2 regions of the Piscinibacter sp. PDB1-1 genome follow, and region 2 is predicted to be linked to the other one. Evidence: predicted binding sites of a transcription regulator. Region 2 holds the regulator's gene; the other holds the start of a gene.
The links. Region 2 encodes NrdR, which represses ribonucleotide reductase genes. Its sites were predicted from a motif close to CACNANATNTNGTG; they were not measured.
Positions count from the first base shown of each region.

Region 1: AC1KAR_RS13755 (ribonucleoside-diphosphate reductase subunit alpha) is a predicted target of NrdR. The motif match lies at 2,812-2,825, and genes of this name have one in related genera.

Region 1 is NZ_JBWVZJ010000002.1:442,152-452,571, forward strand. It holds gene AC1KAR_RS13755 (ribonucleoside-diphosphate reductase subunit alpha) at 1-2,529, opposite strand, end outside; gene ampD (1,6-anhydro-N-acetylmuramyl-L-alanine amidase AmpD) at 3,029-3,616, opposite strand; gene AC1KAR_RS13765 (sigma-54-dependent transcriptional regulator) at 3,613-5,157, opposite strand; gene AC1KAR_RS13770 (sensor histidine kinase) at 5,154-6,893, opposite strand; gene AC1KAR_RS13775 (PP0621 family protein) at 7,079-7,324, opposite strand; gene AC1KAR_RS13780 (cytochrome C assembly family protein) at 7,355-8,140, opposite strand; gene ffh (signal recognition particle protein) at 8,236-9,615, shown strand; gene AC1KAR_RS13790 (DUF2726 domain-containing protein) at 9,700-10,420, shown strand, end outside.
Region 2 is NZ_JBWVZJ010000002.1:92,616-103,035, forward strand. It holds gene AC1KAR_RS12180 (TonB-dependent receptor family protein) at 1-977, opposite strand, end outside; gene AC1KAR_RS12185 (YdcF family protein) at 1,198-2,007, shown strand; gene AC1KAR_RS12190 (UbiD family decarboxylase) at 2,213-3,790, opposite strand; gene AC1KAR_RS12195 (lytic transglycosylase domain-containing protein) at 4,025-4,930, shown strand; ZMP/ZTP riboswitch at 4,975-5,109, shown strand; gene glyA (serine hydroxymethyltransferase) at 5,167-6,417, shown strand; gene nrdR (transcriptional regulator NrdR) at 6,462-6,905, shown strand; gene AC1KAR_RS12210 (GspH/FimT family pseudopilin) at 7,033-7,554, shown strand; gene AC1KAR_RS12215 (type IV pilin protein) at 7,565-7,999, shown strand; gene AC1KAR_RS12220 (PilW family protein) at 7,996-8,577, shown strand; gene AC1KAR_RS12225 (pilus assembly PilX N-terminal domain-containing protein) at 8,574-9,710, shown strand; gene AC1KAR_RS12230 (type IV pilus modification PilV family protein) at 9,703-10,420, shown strand, end outside.

The DNA.
Region 1 (10,420 bases), 350 kb from region 2:
CAGATCTTCGGGCACGCGATCGATTCGGCGCAGCGAGCCGTCGAAGTGCTTGAGGTCCATGACCATGACGTCGTCCCACAGGCCGAGCTTCTTCAGGTCGCGCACCAGGTATTCGTTCACGATGGTGAACTCGCCCGACAGGTTGGACTTGACCGACAGATTGCCGAAGCTCGGCTCGATCGACGCGCTCACGCCAATGATGTTGGAGATGGTTGCGGTCGGTGCGATGGCGACGCAGTTGGAGTTGCGCATGCCGTGCTCGCTGATCCGCCCGCGCAGCAGGCTCCAGTCGAGCGTGGTGCTGCGGTCGACTTCGACGTAGCCACCACGCGCATCGGCCAGCAGCTCAAGCGAATCGATCGGAAGGATGCCGCGGTCCCACAGCGAGCCGCGGTAGCTCGAATAGCGGCCACGTTCCTGTGCCAGTTCGGTCGAGGCCCAATAAGCGTAGTAGCAGACGGCCTCCATCGACTGGTCGGCGAAATCCACCGCCGATTGCGAGGCGTACGGCGTGCGCAGCTCATACAGCGCGTCCTGGAAGCCCATGATGCCCAGGCCGACCGGGCGGTGGCGCAGGTTCGAGTCGCGGGCCTTCTTGACGGCGTAGTAGTTGATGTCGATCACGTTGTCGAGCATGCGCATTGCAGTCGCCACGGTCTTCTTCAGCTTGGCGTGGTCGATGACCTTCGCGCCGTCCGGGCCGTCCTTCAGGTGGTGCACCAGGTTCACGGAACCCAGGTTGCACACCGCGATCTCGCTCTCGTTGGTGTTGAGCGTGATCTCGGTGCACAGGTTGCTGCTGTGCACCACGCCAACGTGCTGCTGCGGTGAACGCACGTTGCAGGCGTCCTTGAACGTGATCCAGGGGTGGCCGGTCTCGAACAGCATCGAGAGCATGCGACGCCACAGATCCTTGGCCGGCATGCGCTTAAAGAGTTTGATCTCGCCGCGGTCCACCTTGGCCTCGTAGGCGGTGTAGGCCGTCTCGAAGTCCTTGCCGAACTTGTCATGCAGGTCGGGACAGGTGGAAGGCGAGAACAGCGTCCAGTCGGCGCCTTCCATCACGCGGCGCATGAACAGGTCGGGGATCCAGTTCGCCGTGTTCATGTCGTGCGTGCGGCGACGGTCGTCACCGGTGTTCTTGCGCAGCTCCAGGAACTCTTCGATGTCCAGATGCCAGGTTTCCAGATAGGCACACACCGCGCCCTTGCGCTTGCCGCCCTGGTTCACGGCCACGGCCGTGTCGTTGACGACCTTCAGGAACGGCACGACACCCTGGCTCTTGCCATTGGTGCCCTTGATGTGCGAGCCGAGCGCGCGCACGTTGGTCCAGTCGTTGCCCAGACCACCGGCGAACTTGGACAGCAGCGCGTTCTCCTTCAAGGCCTCGTAGATGCCGTCGAGATCGTCCGCCACGGTCGTGAGGTAGCAGCTGGATAGTTGCGAGCGTTGCGTGCCGGCGTTGAAGAGCGTCGGCGTGCTGGACATGAAGTCGAAGGTCGACAGCACTTCATAGAACTCGATGGCGCGGGCTTCGCGGTCAATCTCGTTCAGCGCCAGGCCCATGGCCACGCGCATGTAGAACGCCTGGGGCATCTCGATGCGAACGTCTTCCACGTGCAGGAAGTAGCGGTCGTACAGCGTCTGCAGGCCGAGATAGTCGAACTGCAGGTCGCGATCGGCCTTCAGCGCGGCGCCGAGCTTGGCCAGGTCGTACTGAAGAAGCTTGTCGTCCAGCAGTTCGGCCTGCACACCCTTCTTGATGAAGGTCGGGAAGTACTCAGCGTAGCGGGTGTGCATCTCGGAATGCAGCAACTCTTCGCCGAGGATCTCCTTGCGGATGGTGTGCAGCAGCAGGCGCGCGGTGGCGCGCGTGTAGCCGGGGTCCTTCTCGATCAGCGTGCGTGCGGCCAGGATGGCGGCCTTGTGCACTTCGTCGATGGGCACGCCGTCGTACAAGTTGCGCTTGGTCTCGGCCAGGATGGGCTCGGGCTTCACGTCGGCGCCCAGGTCGGCACAGGCCGATTCCACCAGCGTCTGCAAGCGCGGCATGTCGAGCGGCACGCGCTGGCCGCGATCGGTCACCATCAGCGCGGGCTCAGCGGCGACCGCCGGCACACCTTGCTTGGCTCGCTCCTGCGAGCGGCGTTCGCGATAGAGCACATAGGCACGCGCCACTTCATGGTGACCACCGCGCATCAGACCCAGCTCGACGTGGTCCTGCACGTCTTCAATATGGAAGGTGCCACCGCCCGGACGCGAACGCAGCAGCGCACGCACCACCGACTCTGTCAGTCCATCGACCGTTTCGCGCACGCTGGCCGATGCCGCGCCCTGGGTCCCATGCACGGCCAGGAAAGCCTTCATCAACGCCACAGCGATCTTGTTCGGCTCGAACGACACCACCGCACCATTGCGGCGAATGATCTGGTAGCCCTGGTAGGCCGATGCAGCAGGGCTGGCCGCGGTCGGGCCACCTCGGGTGGCGGCACCTTGCGGGAGGGAGGCGGGAGTAGAGACGGTTTGCATGGTGTTCCCTGTTGTCATGTCGGTGGGTGTCGAACTCACGGTTGGGTAGAAGGCTTGTGGCCTCAGCAGCAAATGCTGCAGCCGATCCCAGTAAACCGGGAACGGAAGAACGTCACGCGAGAAGGGTGTTGCGGCTGCGCCTTTACGGGCGCCTTGAATCCCCTGCCCTTGCGCTGAACCGACCGGGTAGCACCGCCGCTGTGTGCAGCAGGCCCATGTGACGGAGCACTGAGATTGGGCATGGGAGTGTGTTTTCTCGAGCTGAAGGATAACACGAAGGGACACTATATCTGGGGTCTGCGGGTGCTTCAAGCACTACCGATAGCGTATTACCCTAGTGTGGAGATCACACCCAAAGATGCGCGAGGCAACTCTTCCGCGAGCGTGGCGCCATGCGGTGATCTGCAGGGGCGAAGGTGCGCCGAATGCGCCGTGCAGGCTCGATTGGGCCGGCAGCGCGCGTGAATCCTCGCTTCGCGCGCCTGCGCAACACAGCGGATCAGACGCCGCCCGAATGCGTCGCGGGAAAGTACCGATCGGGCCAGGCCAGCGAGAGCTGGAGTCGTGGCCAGTCGAAGCCGGCACCGGGATCGCATTTGCGCCCGGGAGCCACATGCTCGTGGCCCACCACGGCTTCGATCGGATAACGCTGCACGAGTGCTCGTAGCAGCTCAGCAAGGCAGTCGTACTGAGCAGGGTCGAACTTCTCGCCCTCCACTCCTTCGAGCTCGATCCCGATGGAGTAGTCGTTGCAGTTTTCGCGACCACACCACGCTGACCTGCCGGCATGCCAGGCCCGGTCGTCGCACGAAACAAACTGCAGAAGCTCGCCCGTGCGGCGCACGACGAAGTGAGCCGAGACCTCCAGGCCGCGTATTTCACCGTAGTAAGGGTGCGCGCCCCAATCGAGCCGGTTGGTGAACAGCGCTTCGATCTCATCGCCACCGTACTGGCCGGGCGGCAAGCTGATCGAATGAATGATGGCCAAAGTGATGGCCGTGCCTTGCGGGCGGGGACCGAAGTTCGGCGAAGGAACTCGACGCGCCTGCGACAGCCAGCCGAGCTGGTCGGCCCCGGCGCCGGTCATGTCAGTTCGCCACGCTCGCTGTCGGTGATGTCGGGATCGCCGCCGACATGAACGCCCAGGCGCGCCATTCGATAGCGCATTTGCCGCAGGGACAGGCCCAGACTGGCGCCCGCCGCCGTGCGGTTGTAGCGGTAGCGCTCGAGGGCGCGTTCGAGCACATCGCGCTCCACTTCGTCGAGGTAGGCAGCAAGGTCGGCCGGCAAGGGCGCGGGTGCCGGTGCCTGGGCCACGGCCTGTTGCGGCGCGGGGCTCGACGCGAGCGACATCACCGGCGCGGCCAATTCGGTCTCGACCCCGAGATCAAGTTCGCCAAGGTCAGCGACGTCGATCAGCTCGCCACCTGAGAACGCGACCGCGCGGTGCAGCAGGTTCTCGAGTTCACGCACGTTGCCCGGGAACCCATAGCGCGCCAGTTGGGCGAGCGCTTCGCGCGTCAGCTGCGGCGGCGGCAACACGCCGGCGTCGCGCGAGATGCGTTCGAGCACGCGCTGGCTGATCGCGGGCAGGTCTTCGAGCCGCTCGCGCAGCGGCGGGACGCGGATCTGGATCACATTGAGTCGGTAGTACAAGTCTTGGCGGAACCGGCTTGCCTGGACTTCCGCCCCCAGGTCCTTGTGCGTCGCGCTGAGCAGGCGCACGTTGACAGCCTGCTCGGTCACGGCGCCGACCGGGCGCACCGACCGCTCCTGGATGGCACGCAGCAGCTTGCTCTGCATCGCAAGCGGAAGGTCGCCGATCTCATCGAGAAACAGCGTGCCGCCATTGGCTGCCTGAAAGAATCCTTCGCGGTCGTCCGCAGCACCCGTGAACGAGCCCTTGCGGTAGCCGAAGAACTCGGCCTCTAACAAGTGCTCGGGGATGGCACTGCAGTTCACTGCGATGAACGGCTGACCCGTGCGTGGGCTGACCTCGTGGATGGCGCGCGCCACCAACTCCTTGCCGGTGCCCGACTCGCCGTTGACAAGCACCGGCGCCATGCTGCGCGCCACCTTGTCGATCAGCGCGCGCACCTGCTGCATAGCGGCCGACTGACCCGCCATGCGCTGCATGGCCGCACTGACCGCGGCCGCGGGCGAGGCCTCGGCCGCCTGCTGCACAACGCGCTGCGGCGCCGTCCCATTCTCTGAAGGCAGATTCGACGGGACCATCGTTGGCACCGTGGACGCCGTGCGACCCAGCGCGGACGCCACCACGGCGCGAAACTGCTTCAGATCGACCGGCTTGGTCAGGTAGTCGTACGCGCCGGCCTTGAGAGCTTCGACAGCATTTTCGGCCGAGCCATACGCCGTGATGACAATGGCTTTCTCGCGGCGGCCGGTCTCTTCGAGACGACGCAGCAGGTCGAGCCCCGTGCCATCGGGCAAGCGCATGTCCGTGATCAATGCGCTGTAGGTGCGGTCCTTCAGATGCAGCAGGGCGTCCTCGACGGTCCCTGCCGTCTCCACGTCATAGCCTTCGCGCAGCAGCGTCAGTTCATAGAGCGTGCGCAAGTCCGGCTCGTCGTCGACGACCAGCAAACTGAAATGCGATGGTGAGCTCATGGGGTCAGGTGGAGTCTGGCTTCGGTTCCCGCGTCGGCAGAAAGGGCCTGGCGGCGCATGGCGACGGAAAACTCGTTGCGATTCGGATCGGAGGCGCTGCGCAGCCGGTACTCGATGCGCGCGCCGTAACGCTCGCACAGTTCGCGGCAAATATACAAGCCCAACCCCGTGCCGCGGCTGCGGGTGGAAAAGAAGGGTTCGAACAGATAGCGCTCGACGTCCGGCGAAATCGGAGTGCCATCGCTCGCCACGCTCAGTACGGCGTGGAACTCGTCGCGCACCGCCAGGGCCAGGCGCACGGCCGCCGGGACCTTGCTCGCGTGGCGGTAGCCGTTGTCGAGCAGATTCACAAGGACGCGCCGCAGATGCTCGCCGTCGAACACCACCCCCACCGGCTCGTCGGGAAGGTGCACGCGCAGAACACTCTGCTCGCCCAACTGGATCCCGTTGGTGCGTGCCCATTCAGCGCAGACCGACGCCACGGTCCCCGTGGCATCTATGGCGCCCATGGCCTGCCCATCGCCCGGGGCGACCTCCATCACGTCGTCGACGATGCGCTTGAGCCGCTCCACGTTGTCGGTGACCATGCGGGTGAGCTGGCGCTGCGCCGGCGTGACGGCGTCTTCGGCCATCAAGGCATTGGCCTGTGCAATGGCCGCCAACGGATTGCGGATCTCGTGGGCGATGCCGGCCGAGACACGCCCCATGGCCGCGAGCTTCTCCTGCCGCGTGCGCGCACGCATGCTACGTACGTCTTCCAGGAACAGAACGCACAAGTCTTCACTCGCCTCGCGATCTCGACGGCGCGTAAAGCGCATGCGCACGCGCAGAGTGCGCGCGGGTGCGCCGTCGAAGTCGAGCAGAACGTCGCGGCCAGCCTCGGGCCACGCGGCTTCGGCAAAGGCGCGCTCCACGGACGACACCAGGCTTTGCCAGGCCTCCACGCCACGCAGCTGGAACGGCGCCTCGCGGCACATGCCTTCGGGCGCCAGCAAGGTGCGCGCCGCGGGGTTGGCCGCGCGCACGCGGCCGCGGCGATCGACCACCAGCACGCCCTCTTGCATCTCTTCGATGACCAGCCGATTGAGCTGCGCCTGCTGGCGCGCAAGCTCCAGGCTCCCCTTGGCGGTGAGCTCTTCTCGCGCCAGGCGCCCGGCGAGTTCACCGGCCAGCAAGGTGATGACGAAGAACCCGCTGCCCGCGAGCGCGGCCTGCGTCATGAGCTGGGTGATGTCGCCACCCGACAGCACGCCGACACCGGCGATCCCCAGCAAGACCAGAGTGACGATGGCCGCCGTGGCCAGGGCGATCAGGCGCGGCGTGAGCACACCCGCCATCAAGACCGGCAGCACCAACAGCGCAACGTAATTGAGGTTGGCGGTCGGCGACAGCAGATGCAAGGCCGAGAAGCAGACGATGTCCACGCCGATCGTGGCCAGCCATTGCGGGCTGTACAGGCGCGCGAGCGACCTGGGCGCGGCCGAACGTCGAAATCGCGGCAGCAACCACATCAGCACGGCGAGCACGGCGTAGGTCACGCTGACCAGGGCGACCACCATTGGCGGGCGGACGCCGAACAATCCGGTGACGACGACGGCAGCCACGAGCGCCAGACCAAGGGCCGCACGCGCGGCAATGAAGGCCCCATAGATGCGCTGGAACGCCGTCTGCCCGGAGCCGATGAGCCGGCGCGCTTGGCGCGTCAGGAAGCGCGAGTCGGCCTCGGCCTCACCCATCGCCGCCCAATTGCCTTCGTAGCGCGACTCTTCATCGGCGCCTCGCGGGTCCTCGCGAAGCTGGGTATCACCATCGACCCCAAGCGCGCCGAACCAGGATTCATCGGCCGGCCGAGGGCGGGGAATCGACGCAGTCGTGCGACGGTCCGACCGCCGCCTGTCTGGGCCGCGCGGCGCACCCGCCATCAATCGCTCCGGCCGCTCTCGAATGCCGCGCGATGGGCCTCGCCACAAAACACGCCACCTCGCCCCGGGAGGGACTCGCTGCGCGGCAGATGCACACCGCATTGCGCGCAGGCCACCATGTCTTCACCAGCGGCAGACGCCGCAGTGCCCTGCGCCTTCGGAGGCGGCGGCACAGCGGGCCGCCTCAGGCTGCGCATCAGCCACAGCACCGCCACCACCACAACAATCACAAGCAGGAACTTCATGACTTGACGACGTCCTTCGTGTCTTCGCGGTCAGCCGACCGTCGGGCGGCGCAGCAGCACCTCGAGCACAAATCGCGAACCGGCATACGCCAGCAGCAGCAGCACAGCGCCTGCATACAACCCCCGAATGGCTCGACGCCCCCGCCAACCGAGTGTCTGTCGCCCGGCGAGCAGGCCCGCGAAAACGACCCAGGCCAGCACGGAAAACACAGTCTTGTGATCCCAGCGCCAGGGGTTCGAGAACCACCAACCCAACAGGAGCGTGGCCGAAAGAAGTGCAAACCCGGCCGTGACGAACTGGAATGTCAGTCGCTCCAGGCGCAGCAAGGGCATGCCTCCCGCACCTTGCATCTTGAGGCGCATTCGGCGCTCGGCGTTGTCGAGCATGACGGCATGCAACACCGCGGCTCCGAAGAGGCCGTACGAAGCAATGCCGAGCGCCCAGTGCAGCGGCGCCCAGTTCGACGCCGCCTGCGGGCGGAACTCGCCCGGGAATGCCACTGCCAAAGCCACAGCCACCATGCCGAGACAGGCCAGTGCGCGCCGCGCGCCAGGCAGGGGCAACCACCGGCTCTCGACGGCATAGACCGCCAGCACCAGCCACAAGGTCGCGGAGAGCGCGGGCGCAAAGCCGAAGCGCGCGCCGGGCATCTGGCTGCCGATGCCGGCCATGTCGACCACGATGGCGACGGCATGCGCCACCCAGGCCACGAACAGCGCGCGGCGCGCCCACGGGCCCGAGGGTTCGTCGCGCACGATGGCGGCGGCAGCATAGGCAAGCAATGCCATCGCGCTCGGTATCCACAGCGCAAGCATGGCAGGCACTTGAGATGCCGCTTCAGGGCCCGACGATAAAATCATCGACACAGTGTACTTTCGCGTGCCCGGCTTCTCGCGCATCGCCCTCCCCCATGGCTTCAGCTCTCACCGACCGCCTGAGTCGACTCGTCAAGACGATGCGCGGCCAGGCCCGCATCACCGAAAGCAACGTGCAAGACATGCTGCGCGAAGTGCGCATGGCCTTGCTCGAAGCCGACGTCGCCTTGCCCGTCGTGCGCGACTTCATCGCCCGCGTCAAGGAAAAGGCGCTCGGCGCCGAGGTGGCGGGCTCGCTCTCGCCCGGCCAGGCGCTGGTGGGCATCGTCAACCGCGAACTCGCCGCCACCATGGGCGAAGGCGTGGCCGACATCAATCTCGTCGCGCAACCGCCGGTGGTAATCCTGATGGCGGGCCTGCAAGGGGCGGGCAAGACCACCACCACCGCCAAACTCGCCAAGCACCTGATCGAGAAGCGCAAGAAGAAGGTGCTCACGGTCTCGGCCGACGTGTACCGCCCGGCCGCCATCGAACAGCTCAAGACCGTGACCAAACAGGCGGGCGCCGAGTGGTTCCCGTCGACCGCGACCGACAAGCCCGTCGCCATCGCGCACGCGGCGCTGGATTACGCACGCAAGCATTATTTCGATGTGCTGCTCGTCGACACCGCGGGCCGGCTGGCCATCGACGAAGCCTTGATGAAGGAGATCGCCGAACTGCATGCGGCGGTCAACCCCGTCGAGACGCTCTTCGTCGTCGATGCCATGCAGGGCCAGGACGCCATCAACACCGCCAAGGCGTTCAAGGAAGCGCTTCCGCTCACCGGCATCGTGCTCACCAAGACAGACGGTGATTCGCGCGGCGGGGCAGCGCTGTCGGTTCGGCAGATCACCGGCGCACCGATCAAGTTTGCGGGTGTCAGCGAGAAGATCGATGGCCTTGAAGTCTTCGACGCACAGCGTCATGCCGGCCGCGTGCTCGGCATGGGCGACATCGTCGCGCTGGTTGAAGAGGTGCAAAAGGGCGTCGACGTCGCGGCGGCCCAAAAGCTCGCCGAAAAGCTCAAGTCAGGCGACGGCTTCGATCTGAACGACTTTCTGGCGCAGATCAGCCAGATGAAGAAGATGGGCGGCTTGTCTGGCCTGATGGACAAGCTCCCGACCCAGATGACCGGCCAGGCTGCCAAGCTGGGCCAGGCCGACATGGACCGCGCCGAGCGCGACGTGCGTCGCATGGAAGGCATCATCAACTCCATGACTCCGCTGGAGCGCCGCAAGCCCGAGCTCCTCAAGGCCACCCGCAAGCGCCGCATCGCAGCCGGAGCCGGTGTCCAAGTGCAAGAAGTGAATCGATTGCTGAATCAGTTCGAGCAGATGCAGGGCATGATGAAGAAGATGAAAGGCGGCGGCCTCATGAAGATGATGAAGCGCATGGGCGGCATGAAGGGCATGGGCGGGATGGGCGGTTTGCGCTGAAACCGACAGGTGGGCCTTACGGATTGACCACCCTACCTGTGGCGGCTATGGTCTTTGTCTGTAATTACTGGTCTTGACCCTGAGATGGAAACGGTACTGATCGTCGGTGCGCTGATCTTGATTGCAGTGCTGTACTGGGCGCGCAAGCGGCAGCAGCAAGCACCGCAGGCTCGCCCCGAGAAGCGCAGCAAATCGCGTTCGGCCGATGGCACGGACACCCTGATGCACTGGCACCCCACCGCCACCCGCATCATGACCACCCCCGAGCGCAAGGCCTATGCCGCACTGCGCGCGGGTCTGCCGGACCACATCATCCTGGCGCAGGTGCCCTTGGCCCGTTTCCTCAAGGTGCCCACACGCCACTCTTACGCCGAGTGGCTGCGCCGGGTCGGCGTGCTGTGCGCCGACCTCGTGGTGTGCGACAGCAACTCTCAGGTGATCGCCGTGGTCGACATCCGCGTGCCCGAGGTACAGGATAACGATCGATCCAGGCAGCGGCATGCGCGCATGGACCGCGTCATCAAGGCAGCCGAGATCGATCTGCACGTCTGGCGTGAAGACGCGCTCCCCAATTCGATCGGGGCGCGCAATGCGATCCTGAAGACGTCGGCCGACGCCACCACCGCGACGGCCGTGCCCGCTCCGGCCGGCCACCCGTCGACTCGCCCCGTGGGCACCGCACCGTCTCGCCAGCAGCCGGCAGCCGTGACTGCAGACGACGATGGTTTCGAGCAACGCGATCCGCCGTCATCGACGTGGTTCGACGAACTCGACTCGTCTTCCGTCCCGCTGTCGCCGGCAACGC
Region 2 (10,420 bases):
ATGCCGCCGCTGGAGGTGGGCGATGCCTGCGCGCTCAATGGCACCGACAGGGCGTTGTCCAGCCCGCGCTCGCCCACGTACACGCGGCCGGTGAAGACGGTCTCCTCGCCCAGCCGATGCTCTAGCACCGAGCCCACTTGCTGCTGGCGCACGGTCTTGCGCGTGTCCTGGAGCGTGGCCACGGGCACGGCCTGGCGCGGGTTGGCCTCCCACTGGGCGCGCGTCAGGCCAAGCGGGTCCTGGGAGTGGGGTTGATCGAGGGCGTTCAGCACCACGCTGAGGTGGGTGTCGGGGCTCAACTGGCTTTGCCAGCGGCCATTGAGCTGCCCCCGCTCGGCGGCGCTGTGGTCGCGGTAACCATCGGTCTCGAAGCGCGTGGCCGAGAGCGTGAAGCCTTGGGTGTCGGTGCTGGTACTGAACTTGGCGCCCAGCTTGCGCTGTCCGTAGGGACCGAAGGCCGCGCCGAGCGTGGCCGTGGGCTGTCGCGCGTCGTCTTCGGTGAACACCTGCACCACGCCGCCGGCGGCATTGCCATACAACTGCGCCACGGGCCCGCGGAGCACCTCGATCCGGCCTGCCGAGCTGAGGTCGATGCTGGAAGCCTGGCCCTGCCCGTCAGGCATCGTGGCGGGGATGCCGTCGACGATCAGGCGAACGCCCCGAATGCCAAACGTGGAGCGCGAACCGAAGCCGCGTATCGAGAGCTGCAGATCCTGCGCGTAGTTCTGGCGGTTGAGCACGGTGATGCCCGGTACGCGGTTGAGCACCTCTGACAAATTGACCTGCGGCCCGCCGCGTTCGATGGCGTCGCGCCCCACTGCGCTGATCGCCGCCGGCACATCGAAGGAACGCTGGCCTGCCCGCTCGGCTGTGACCACCACCGGGTCCAGCACCGCCACCGGCGCTTCGGCCTGCGCCACCGCCTGGCCGGCCGCGGCCAAGGCCAGCGCGGCCACCCCCCACTGATCCATCTGCATCGAAACGGGCTCCTGCTACAAGCTGACTGGCCGGCACTGTTTCACGGCCAGCCCCTGCCGGGAAGCCCGAAGAACCGCGCAATATGTCACTGATCGTGCGCCAAGCATGTGCCAGTTCGGAGCACCGGGCAGGACAATCGCGCGCTGTTCGCACATGTTCAGCCGAGGGAGCCCGGCGCTGCGGCGGCGGACAAGATCATTCAAGAAAAGAAAGACACGGATGAATTCACTGCTGAGCCTGCTGGGCATCGAAGCCTGGGCCCCGATCGCGTCCGCCCTCGTGTTCCCACCCGTTCCCTTCATCGTGCTGATCCTCATTGGCGCCCGCCTGATCCTGCCCCTGCGCGGGTTGGGCTGGCTGGTGATCCTGTTCAGTCTGACAGGCCTGTACCTGAGCACCTGCCTGGGCACGGCCCAGGTGCTGACACAGTTCGCGCTCAAGCCACCGGCGCCCATCAGCAGCGAGGGCCTGGCCGAGATCAAGGCGGCGGTGAAAGCCAAGCAGCAGGTCGCGATCGTCGTTCTGGGGGCCGGCACCGAGCGGCTCGCGCCGGAGTACAGCGTGGCCAACTTGACACCTGCCGCGATGGAGCGCCTGCGCTACGGGCTGTGGGTCAGCCGCGAGACGGGCGCGCCGGTCGCCTTCAGCGGCGGCCTGGGTTGGGGCGTGTCCGAGGGCGAGCCCGAGGCGCAGACCGCGTCTCGCATCGCCTCGCAGGAGTTCGGCCAACCGCTCAAGTGGCTGGAGGACCAGTCGCGCGATACCCACGAAAACGCCCAACGCAGCCTGCAGATGCTCAAGCAGGCGGGCGTGACCAAGATCATCCTGGTGACCCATGGCTGGCACATGCCGCGCGCGCTGCGCATGTTCGAGCAGGCCGCGGGCGGCAGCGTGCAGATCCAGCCGGCCCCCATGGGCTTGTCCTTGAGCAGCGACAGGCCTGCGTTCAACTGGTTGCCGACGCCGCGCGGATTCCAGGCCGTTCACCGCGCCTTGAACGAGTTGCTCGCACTGCTCGTGCGCGCCTGACGCAGGCAGAACGCCGGGCCCCCAAAAGCGAAACCCCCTTCCAGCCTCACGGTGGAAGGGGGCGGATGGCTGACGCCATCATTTCGGGGCTCCAGAGGAAGTAGGTCCGGGGCTCCTATAGCGCAGGGACTGCGCCGGTGAGTTCGCCTGCATGCAGGCTCTTCAACACTAGGTGAGCCACCAAGGCTTTGCCAAGTGAGTGAACCTATGACGCCTTCGGGCCCTGTTTGTCAGGATTCATCACCACGTCGAACAGATGCGCTACGCGTTTCTCGACCTCGGCATCCATGCGGATGCCGCGCCCCCACTCCCGTTGGGTCTCACCGGGCCATTTGTTGGTGGCATCGAGCCCCATCTTGCCGCCCAGGCCGCTGACGGGCGAAGCGAAATCGAGGTAGTCGATCGGCGTGTTCTCGACCAAGGTGGTGTCGCGCACGGGGTCCATTCGGGTGGTGATGGCCCAGATCACGTCTTGCCAGTTGCGGATGTCGACGTCGTCGTCCGTCACGACGATGAACTTGGTGTACATGAACTGCCGCAAGAAACTCCACAACCCGAACATCAGCCGTTTGGCGTGGCCCGGGTAGCTCTTCTTGATGCTGATGATGGCCATCCGGTAGCTGCAGCCCTCGGGCGGCAGATAGAAATCGACGATCTCCGGAAACTGCTTTTGCAGGATGGGCACGAAGACCTCGTTCAGCGCCACGCCCAGCATGGCCGGCTCGTCGGGGGGTTTGCCGGTGTAGGTGGAGTGGTAGATCGGGTCCTTGCGGCGGGTCAGCCGCTGGATCTCGAAGACCGGGAACCAGTCCTGCTCGTTGTAATAGCCGGTGTGGTCGCCGTACGGCCCTTCGAGTGCATATAGATAGCCCCCGACCTCCTTGAGCGGCACGCCGCTCGGGCTGTGGCCGGTGTAGCCGGTGGCGGCGGGCGGGATGTGGCCCTCCAGCACGATCTCGGCACCGGCGGGGGCCTGTAGCATTACGCCGGCGTCACCCACGGCGGTGTCGACCACTTCGGTTCGGCTGCCGCGCAGCAGGCCGGCGAACTGGTACTCCGACAAGGTGTCTGGCACCGGCGTCACAGCACCGAGGATGGTGGCCGGGTCGGCGCCCAGGGCCACCGCGATCGGGAACGGCTGACCGGGGTGGGCGAGCGCGAAGTCGCGGAAGTCGAGCGCCCCGCCCCGGTGCGCCAGCCAGCGCATGATGACTTGGCGCGGGCCGATCACCTGCTGGCGGTAGATGCCCAGGTTCTGGCGCCGGCGCGGGTTGGGCCCGCTCTGCGGCCCGCGGGTGATCACCAGGCCCCACGTGATCAAGGGGGCCACGTCGCCAGGCCAGCACAGCTGAATCGGCAACTGCCCGAGATCGACCTCGGCCCCCTCCAATATCTCTTCCTGACATGCCGCGCGGCGCACCGAGGCCGGCCTCATGTCCCACAGCGCCTTGCCCATCTGTAACAAACGGCCTGCATCCTTGAGGCCCTTGGGAGGCTCCGGCTCCTTCAGGCTGGCGAGCACACGGCCCACGTCGCGCAGCTCATTTACCTCTGTCGCACCCATGCCCAGGGCGACCCGACGTGTCGTTCCGAAGAGGTTCGTCAAGGCCGAAATTTTGTAACCGATCGGGTTCTGGAACCAGAGCGCCGGGCCGCCGGAGCGCAGGACCAAGTCACTGATCGCTGTCATTTCAAGCCGCGCAGACACTGGCTCGGCCACCCGACGAAGCTCGCCCAGCCGCTCCAGACCCGTCAAAAAGTCACGCAAGTCGCGATATTTCATTACTTTTAGGAATTAAAAGTCGAGTCGTTATGCTTGACTGGTTATGGATGCGTCTTCCAGAATGCGCCCGGACCTGACTGAGATCAGGGATAACCCGTGCCAGACCTCATCCTGAGCGACTGGCACCACGCTGCCGAATCCGCAGCCAAGTTGTTTGCTGCGGATTATCACTGTCGCATTTCCGGCCGAACGCCTGCGTGCGCGCTGTGGAGGGACAGAGAAGAAAGGAGTGACATGACAGCGCTGCAGAGTTTGGTTTCGCAGTTGAATTCCGGCCGCCAAGCGGTGGCCCACGCCAGCCTCGTGTTCGCCCGTGACGTCGGTCACGGCCTGCTCGAAGTCAGCCACAACACCCTGGCCCTGGTCGGGCTGCTGATCGTTTCGGCGATTCTCTTCGTCGTCGGCCAGCGCGACCTGCGCCATACGCTCGAAGAGCACACGCTCACTTGGCTCCAGGCCCGCCAGGATGCCCGCACGGTCGGTACCGCCGATGCGTTGCTGACCTTGGCGGAACCGGATGCCATCAGCCGCGCGACCGCGGCCGACATCAAGGACCTGACGAGCCAGCAGGCCCTGGTGGCCGTGTGGATCTCGCGCCGCTACCGCGTCGCCCCGGAACCCGTGAGCCGGCTGGTCAAGGAAGCCTGGGCGGTTGGGGCCAAAGCCCACCTCGATCCCACGCTCATCCTGGCCATCATGGCCATCGAGTCGAGCTTCAACCCGTTCGCCCAGAGTTCGGTGGGCGCGCAGGGGCTGATGCAGGTGATGACCCGCGTCCACGACGACAAGTACGAAGCCTTCGGCGGCAACCACGCGGCGTTCGATCCGGTGACGAACCTGCGCGTCGGCGTGCAAGTGCTCAAGGAGTGCATCGCACGCGCCGGTGGCATCGAGGCAGGCCTTCGGTATTACGTCGGCGCGGCCAACTTGGCCGACGACGGCGGCTATGCCGGCAAGGTGCTGGCCGAGCAGGAGCACCTGCGCCAGGTGGTGAGCGGCAAGACGGTGTCCGTCACGGCCCCGCTGCTGGTTCGCCCGTCACCCGCCGCAGTGCCGGTGACCCTGGCCGAGCCCGAAGCGGTGCCGGCGGCAGCCAGCGACAAGAAGCCGTCGCCCGAGCAGGTCGCCCTGCTCCACTGACCCTTGTTTTGACGTACCGCGCCGGACCTGGCGCGGTACACTCCAACCCGCTGCGCAACTGGCGATGGGGCACCTGGACTCACCACGGTGCCTGAGGTGGTGAACCACTGGGAAGCGCAGCCCGACCCGCAAAAGCAACCTGAGCGGGGTCGGTTCAGCCGTTCGCCTGGGCAGCCCCGCAACCGTGTTCCATGCACACGGTCCGCCGAGGGATTCCGACCACGAGGACTGCCACCATGTTTGACCGCGCCGCTTCCACCCTTGCCGCCATCGACCCCGAGATCTGGAGCGCCATCCAGAACGAGAACCGCCGGCAAGAAGACCACATCGAGCTGATTGCCTCGGAGAACTACACCTCGCCCGCCGTCATGGCCGCGCAGGGCTCCCAGCTCACCAACAAATACGCCGAGGGCTACCCCGGCCGCCGCTATTACGGTGGCTGCGAGTACGTCGACGTCGTCGAGCAACTCGCCATCGACCGCCTGAAGCAGCTCTTTGGGGCGAACTTCGCCAACGTGCAGGCCAACTCCGGCTCGCAGGCCAACCAGTCTGTCTTCTTCGCCCTGCTCAACCCGGGCGACACCATCATGGGCATGAGCCTGGCCGAAGGCGGCCACCTCACGCACGGCATGCAGCTCAACATGAGCGGCAAGTGGTTCAAGGTGGTCAGTTACGGCCTGAACGCCCAGGAAGAGATCGACTACGACGCCATGGAGCGCCTGGCCCACGAGCACAAGCCCAAGCTCATCATCGCCGGGGCCTCCGCCTACGCCCTGCGCATCGATTTCGAGCGCTTTGCCAAGGTGGCCAAGGCCATCGGCGCCTACTTCATGGTCGACATGGCCCACTACGCCGGCCTGATCGCCGCCGGTGAGTACCCCAACCCGGTGCCGTTCGCCGACGTGGTGACGTCCACCACCCACAAGAGCCTGCGCGGCCCGCGCGGTGGCATCGTGGTCACCAACCACGAAGAGATCGCCAAGAAGATCAACAGCGCCATCTTCCCAGGCCTGCAGGGCGGCCCGCTGATGCATGTGATCGCCGGCAAGGCGGTGGCCTTCAAGGAAGCGCTGACGCCGGAGTTCAAGGCCTATCAGCAGCAGGTGGTCAAGAACGCGGCCGTGCTGGCCGACACCCTCACGCAGCGTGGCCTGCGCATCGTGTCGGGTCGCACCGAGAGCCATGTGATGCTGGTCGACCTTCGCCCGAAGAACCTCACCGGCAAGGAAGCCGAGGCGATCCTGGGCGCGGCCCACATGACCTGCAACAAGAACGGCATCCCCAACGACCCGCAAAAGCCGATGGTCACCAGCGGTATCCGCCTGGGCTCGCCGGCCTTCACCACCCGCGGCTTCAAGGAAGAGCAGGCACGCATCACCGCCAACCTGATCGCCGACGTGCTGGACAAGCCCCACGACGAGGCCAACATCGCCGCCGTACGCGCCAAGGTGGCGGCGCTGACCAAGGATTTCCCGGTCTACCGCTAACGTCAACATGAGGGTGGGGTTGCCGAGGCAACCCCTTCTCTTTTATGCGTTGTCCCTTCTGTTCGCACGAAGACACCCAGGTCGTCGAGACGCGCGAGTCCGACGAAGGCGATGTCGTGCGCCGTCGTCGCCGCTGCCAGAGCTGCGACAAGAGATTCACCACCTACGAGCGCACCGAGATCGCCCTGCCCTCGGTCGTCAAGAAGGACGGCACACGCGCCGACTTCGATATCAACAAGATCCGCGCGTCCATGTCGCTTGCCCTGCGCAAGCGGCCTGTGAGCGTGGAGCAGATCGACGCCGCGATCGAGCGCATCCAGGACAAGCTACTCAACAGTGGCGCGAAGGAAGTCGCATCGACCAAGCTCGGTGAACTGGTGATGCGCGAACTCAAGCGCATCGACAAGGTGGCCTACGTGCGCTTCGCCTCGGTCTATCGAAGCTTCGAAGACGTGGACGAGTTCCGCCAATTGATTCGCGACATCTGATTCACGACGCCTGATCCCCCGGCCGGATGCCCCCGCGAGAGGCATTCGGTTTCCCCCTCCCGGTGGACGCCGGAATGCGCCGCGCTTTCTACAGTGCTGCCATACCAGACAGAGGGGGAGAGGGAGCATGACAACAAGAGCCGCGGGGTTCACCCTGCCAGAGCTTGCGATCGTGGTGGCGGTCACGGCCACCGTGGCCACCCTGGCCATGCCGTCGTTCGCGAGCTTTGTCGAGACGCAACGTCTGAACGGCGTGGCCACACAACTCGCGAGCGACCTGCAGTTCGCCCGTGCCGAGGCAGTGCAACGCCAGCAGGGCGTTCGGGTGGAGTTCTCGACCGACGCGGCCTGCTACGTGATCCACACCGGTGCCGCTCGTGAATGCCGCTGCAACATCACAGGCGCAGCTCTATGCGATGGCGAGGCCACGGCCGTCAAGACCACGCGCCTGGAGCAGCCGGAGCGCGTGAGTATCGCGAGCAACGTGGCGTCGCTGCGCTTCGATCCGTTGCACGGCACCGCCTCACCGACCGCCACGGTACGCGTGCTCGGCGAGCGAGGCCGAGCCATCCACCAGGTGGTCAACCTGATGGGGCGGGTGAGGTCGTGTTCGCCGCAAGGTCTCGTCTCCGGCTACCGTGCCTGCTGAGGAGGACGCCATGCCCACCAGGCCTCACGGGTTCAGCCTCATCGAACTGATGGTGGCCACCGCCATCGTCGGCATCCTCGCCGCCACGGCCTACCCAAGCTTTCAGGGGCCGGTCCATCGCGCACGCCGAATGGACGGCATCACGGCATTGATGCAGCTCCAGTTGGCGCAAGACCGATGGCGCGCCGCCCACAACAGCTACGCCACGCACGCCGAGCTGAATGCAGCGACCGCTTCGCCCACCCGCTACTACACGCTGCAGATCACGCAGGCGAGCGCGCACGGGTTCAGCGCCACCGCGACAGCCGCCGGCGCGCAAGCCGGCGATGCCGCCTGCAGGGTGCTGCGCCTCACCATCGACGGCGGCGACACACGCTACGCCTCCGGCCCCGACACATCCACCGTGAACAGCAACGCCGACAACAAGCGCTGCTGGGGTGTATGAGGCGGGCGCGCTTCGCCGCTCAGCGCGGCCTGTCACTGGTCGAACTGATGGTGGGGCTGGCACTCGGGCTTGCGCTCACGTCGGCCGGCCTCGTCGCCCTCGCCCACCACCTGCGCGAAAGCAGAGCGCTTCTCGAAGAGGCGCGCCTGCAGCAAGACCTGCGAACGGCCACCGACCTGATCGCGCGCGACCTTCGCAGGGCCGGCCCGCTGAACGTGGACAGCGCCGGGGCCCGCTTCACCCCGGCCAGCGGCGGCAACAGCCTCGCCTATCGCCTGCGCGCCGGCGCCATCGAGATGCAAATGGGAGAGGGATCGTGGCAAGCGCTGACGGATGCGAACACCTTGCGCGTCACGGACTTGCGCATCACGCCGCAAACGCACGAATCGTCGCTCGACGGGTTCTGCAGCCATGAATGCACCGCCGGCAGCACCGACTGCCCACCGCGCCAGACGCTACGCACCGTGGACATCCTCATCGAAGCCCACCCCGTGCAGGCATTGACACCAGCCCGCCGGTCGACATCCACCGTGCGTCTGCGTCACGACGCTCTGGCCGGCGCATGCCCCGCCGCATGAAGAAGACGCTCCAACGCGGCGCAGCCACGCTCGGGATCGCCGTGCTGATTGGCTTCCTGATCCTTGTGGGTGTGGCCTTCGCCCACCGCGGCGTGCTTCTCGACGCCCGCAGCTCGGTCAATCAGTACCGCGCGACGCAAGCGAATGAGATGGCGGAGGCGGGCATCGAGTGGTCGCTCGCGCAACTCAACATCAATGCGCGGGTTGGAGCCGACTGCCTGGCCAGCCACGATGCCGGTGCGGCCACCTTCCGCGAGCGCGCGGCAGCCGGTTTGCATGCGCAGTGCGCGGCCACGGCTCAGGGGTGGGACTGCCAGTGCGACCAGTCAGGCGTCGCATGGCCCCCGACACAAGGCAGCGTATTCAGGGTCGCGTTCTCGCCCGGGGATCGCACGACCACGCTTCGCGTGAACTCGCGCGGCACCAGCGGCGTGCACGGCGTCGAACTCACAGCCCTGCTGGGCCGCCTGCCGGGGCTGGACACCATCCCCGCAGGTGCGCTCACGGTACGCGGCCACGCCCGATTCGGCGCAGGCGGCTTCGGACTGCATCACACGCTGGCGGCCAGCGGCGGAGTGACGCTGCACAGCGGTGGCAATGCCGACACCCAGACGCTGGCCCTTCGCGCACCGCCGGGTACACCAGCCCAGGCATCGGTGCTGAGCGATGACCCGTCGCTCAGCCAACTCACGCCCGCGGGCCTGTTCGCGAGCCTGTTTCGCCTCAGCCCGGCCGCGTGGCAGGACCAGCCCGCGGCGCGCGCCATCGATTGCAGCCAAGCCTGCGACGCCGCCTTGGAATCGGCGGTCGAGACGCATCAACTCGTGTGGCTGCGCGGCGGGCTGCGCCTTGCGCGAGCGCACTCACTGGGCAGCCCCACGCGCCCGGTCTTGATGGTGGTCGACGGCCCCGCCGAACTCACCGCGCCACTGACGCTGCACGGAATGATCCACGGCCGCAACGCCACCTGGCGCGACACAGCCGGCGCGCGAATCCAAGGCGCCGTTGTGATGGAAGGCGACTTCGATGCCGAGGGCGGCACGCAGATCCAGTACGACGCCGCCGTGCTCGACGCGCTTCACCAGCAAACGGGCAGCTTTGCGCAACTGCCAGGGAGCTGGCGTGATGATTGACCAGCCGATACCGAGGCGGCCGCGGCATGCCCATCGCGGCCTCAGCCTGATCGAGGCACTGATCAGCCTGTCCCTGCTCACCCTCAGCGTGGTGGGCGCGCTCCGCTTGCAGAACAACCTGGTCCTTCACGCCGACATCGCCCACCAGCGCACGGCGGCATTGCAGCTGGCGCAGGCGGATCTGGAGTCGCAGCGCGGTTTCAGCGACCACGCGGCCTTCGATTCGATTGCTGACAATCAGCGGACCACGCCTGCCACCAACACCGCCTACACCGTCACGCGCGCGGTGCACACGACGGACGGGGCCATGACGCTTGCGACCGAAGTGCAGTGGCACGACCGCAGCGGCGCGTTGCAGGCCGTTCGGCTGCAGTCCTTGCTTTCCCGTGTGGCGCCCATCTACTCGGCCGCCTTGACGCTGCCGCCCCAGGACCGGGTGCTCGCGCCCCGTAAGCATCTGCCTGCCGGCGCGACTCCCTGGTCATCGGGCAGCAGCCTCTTCAAGCCGACACCGCAAAGCACGGTCGCCTGGCTGATCGACAACGCCACCGGCGTCGTCAGCGCCCAGTGCAGCGCACCCGCGGGGCTCACAGGCAGAGAACTCGCGCCAAGCCAGGTCACCGCCTGCACGCCGCTGACTGCGTTGCTCGTGCGGGGCTACATCCGCTTCTCGCTCGGAGCCATACCGGATGCAACCCGGCCCACGGACG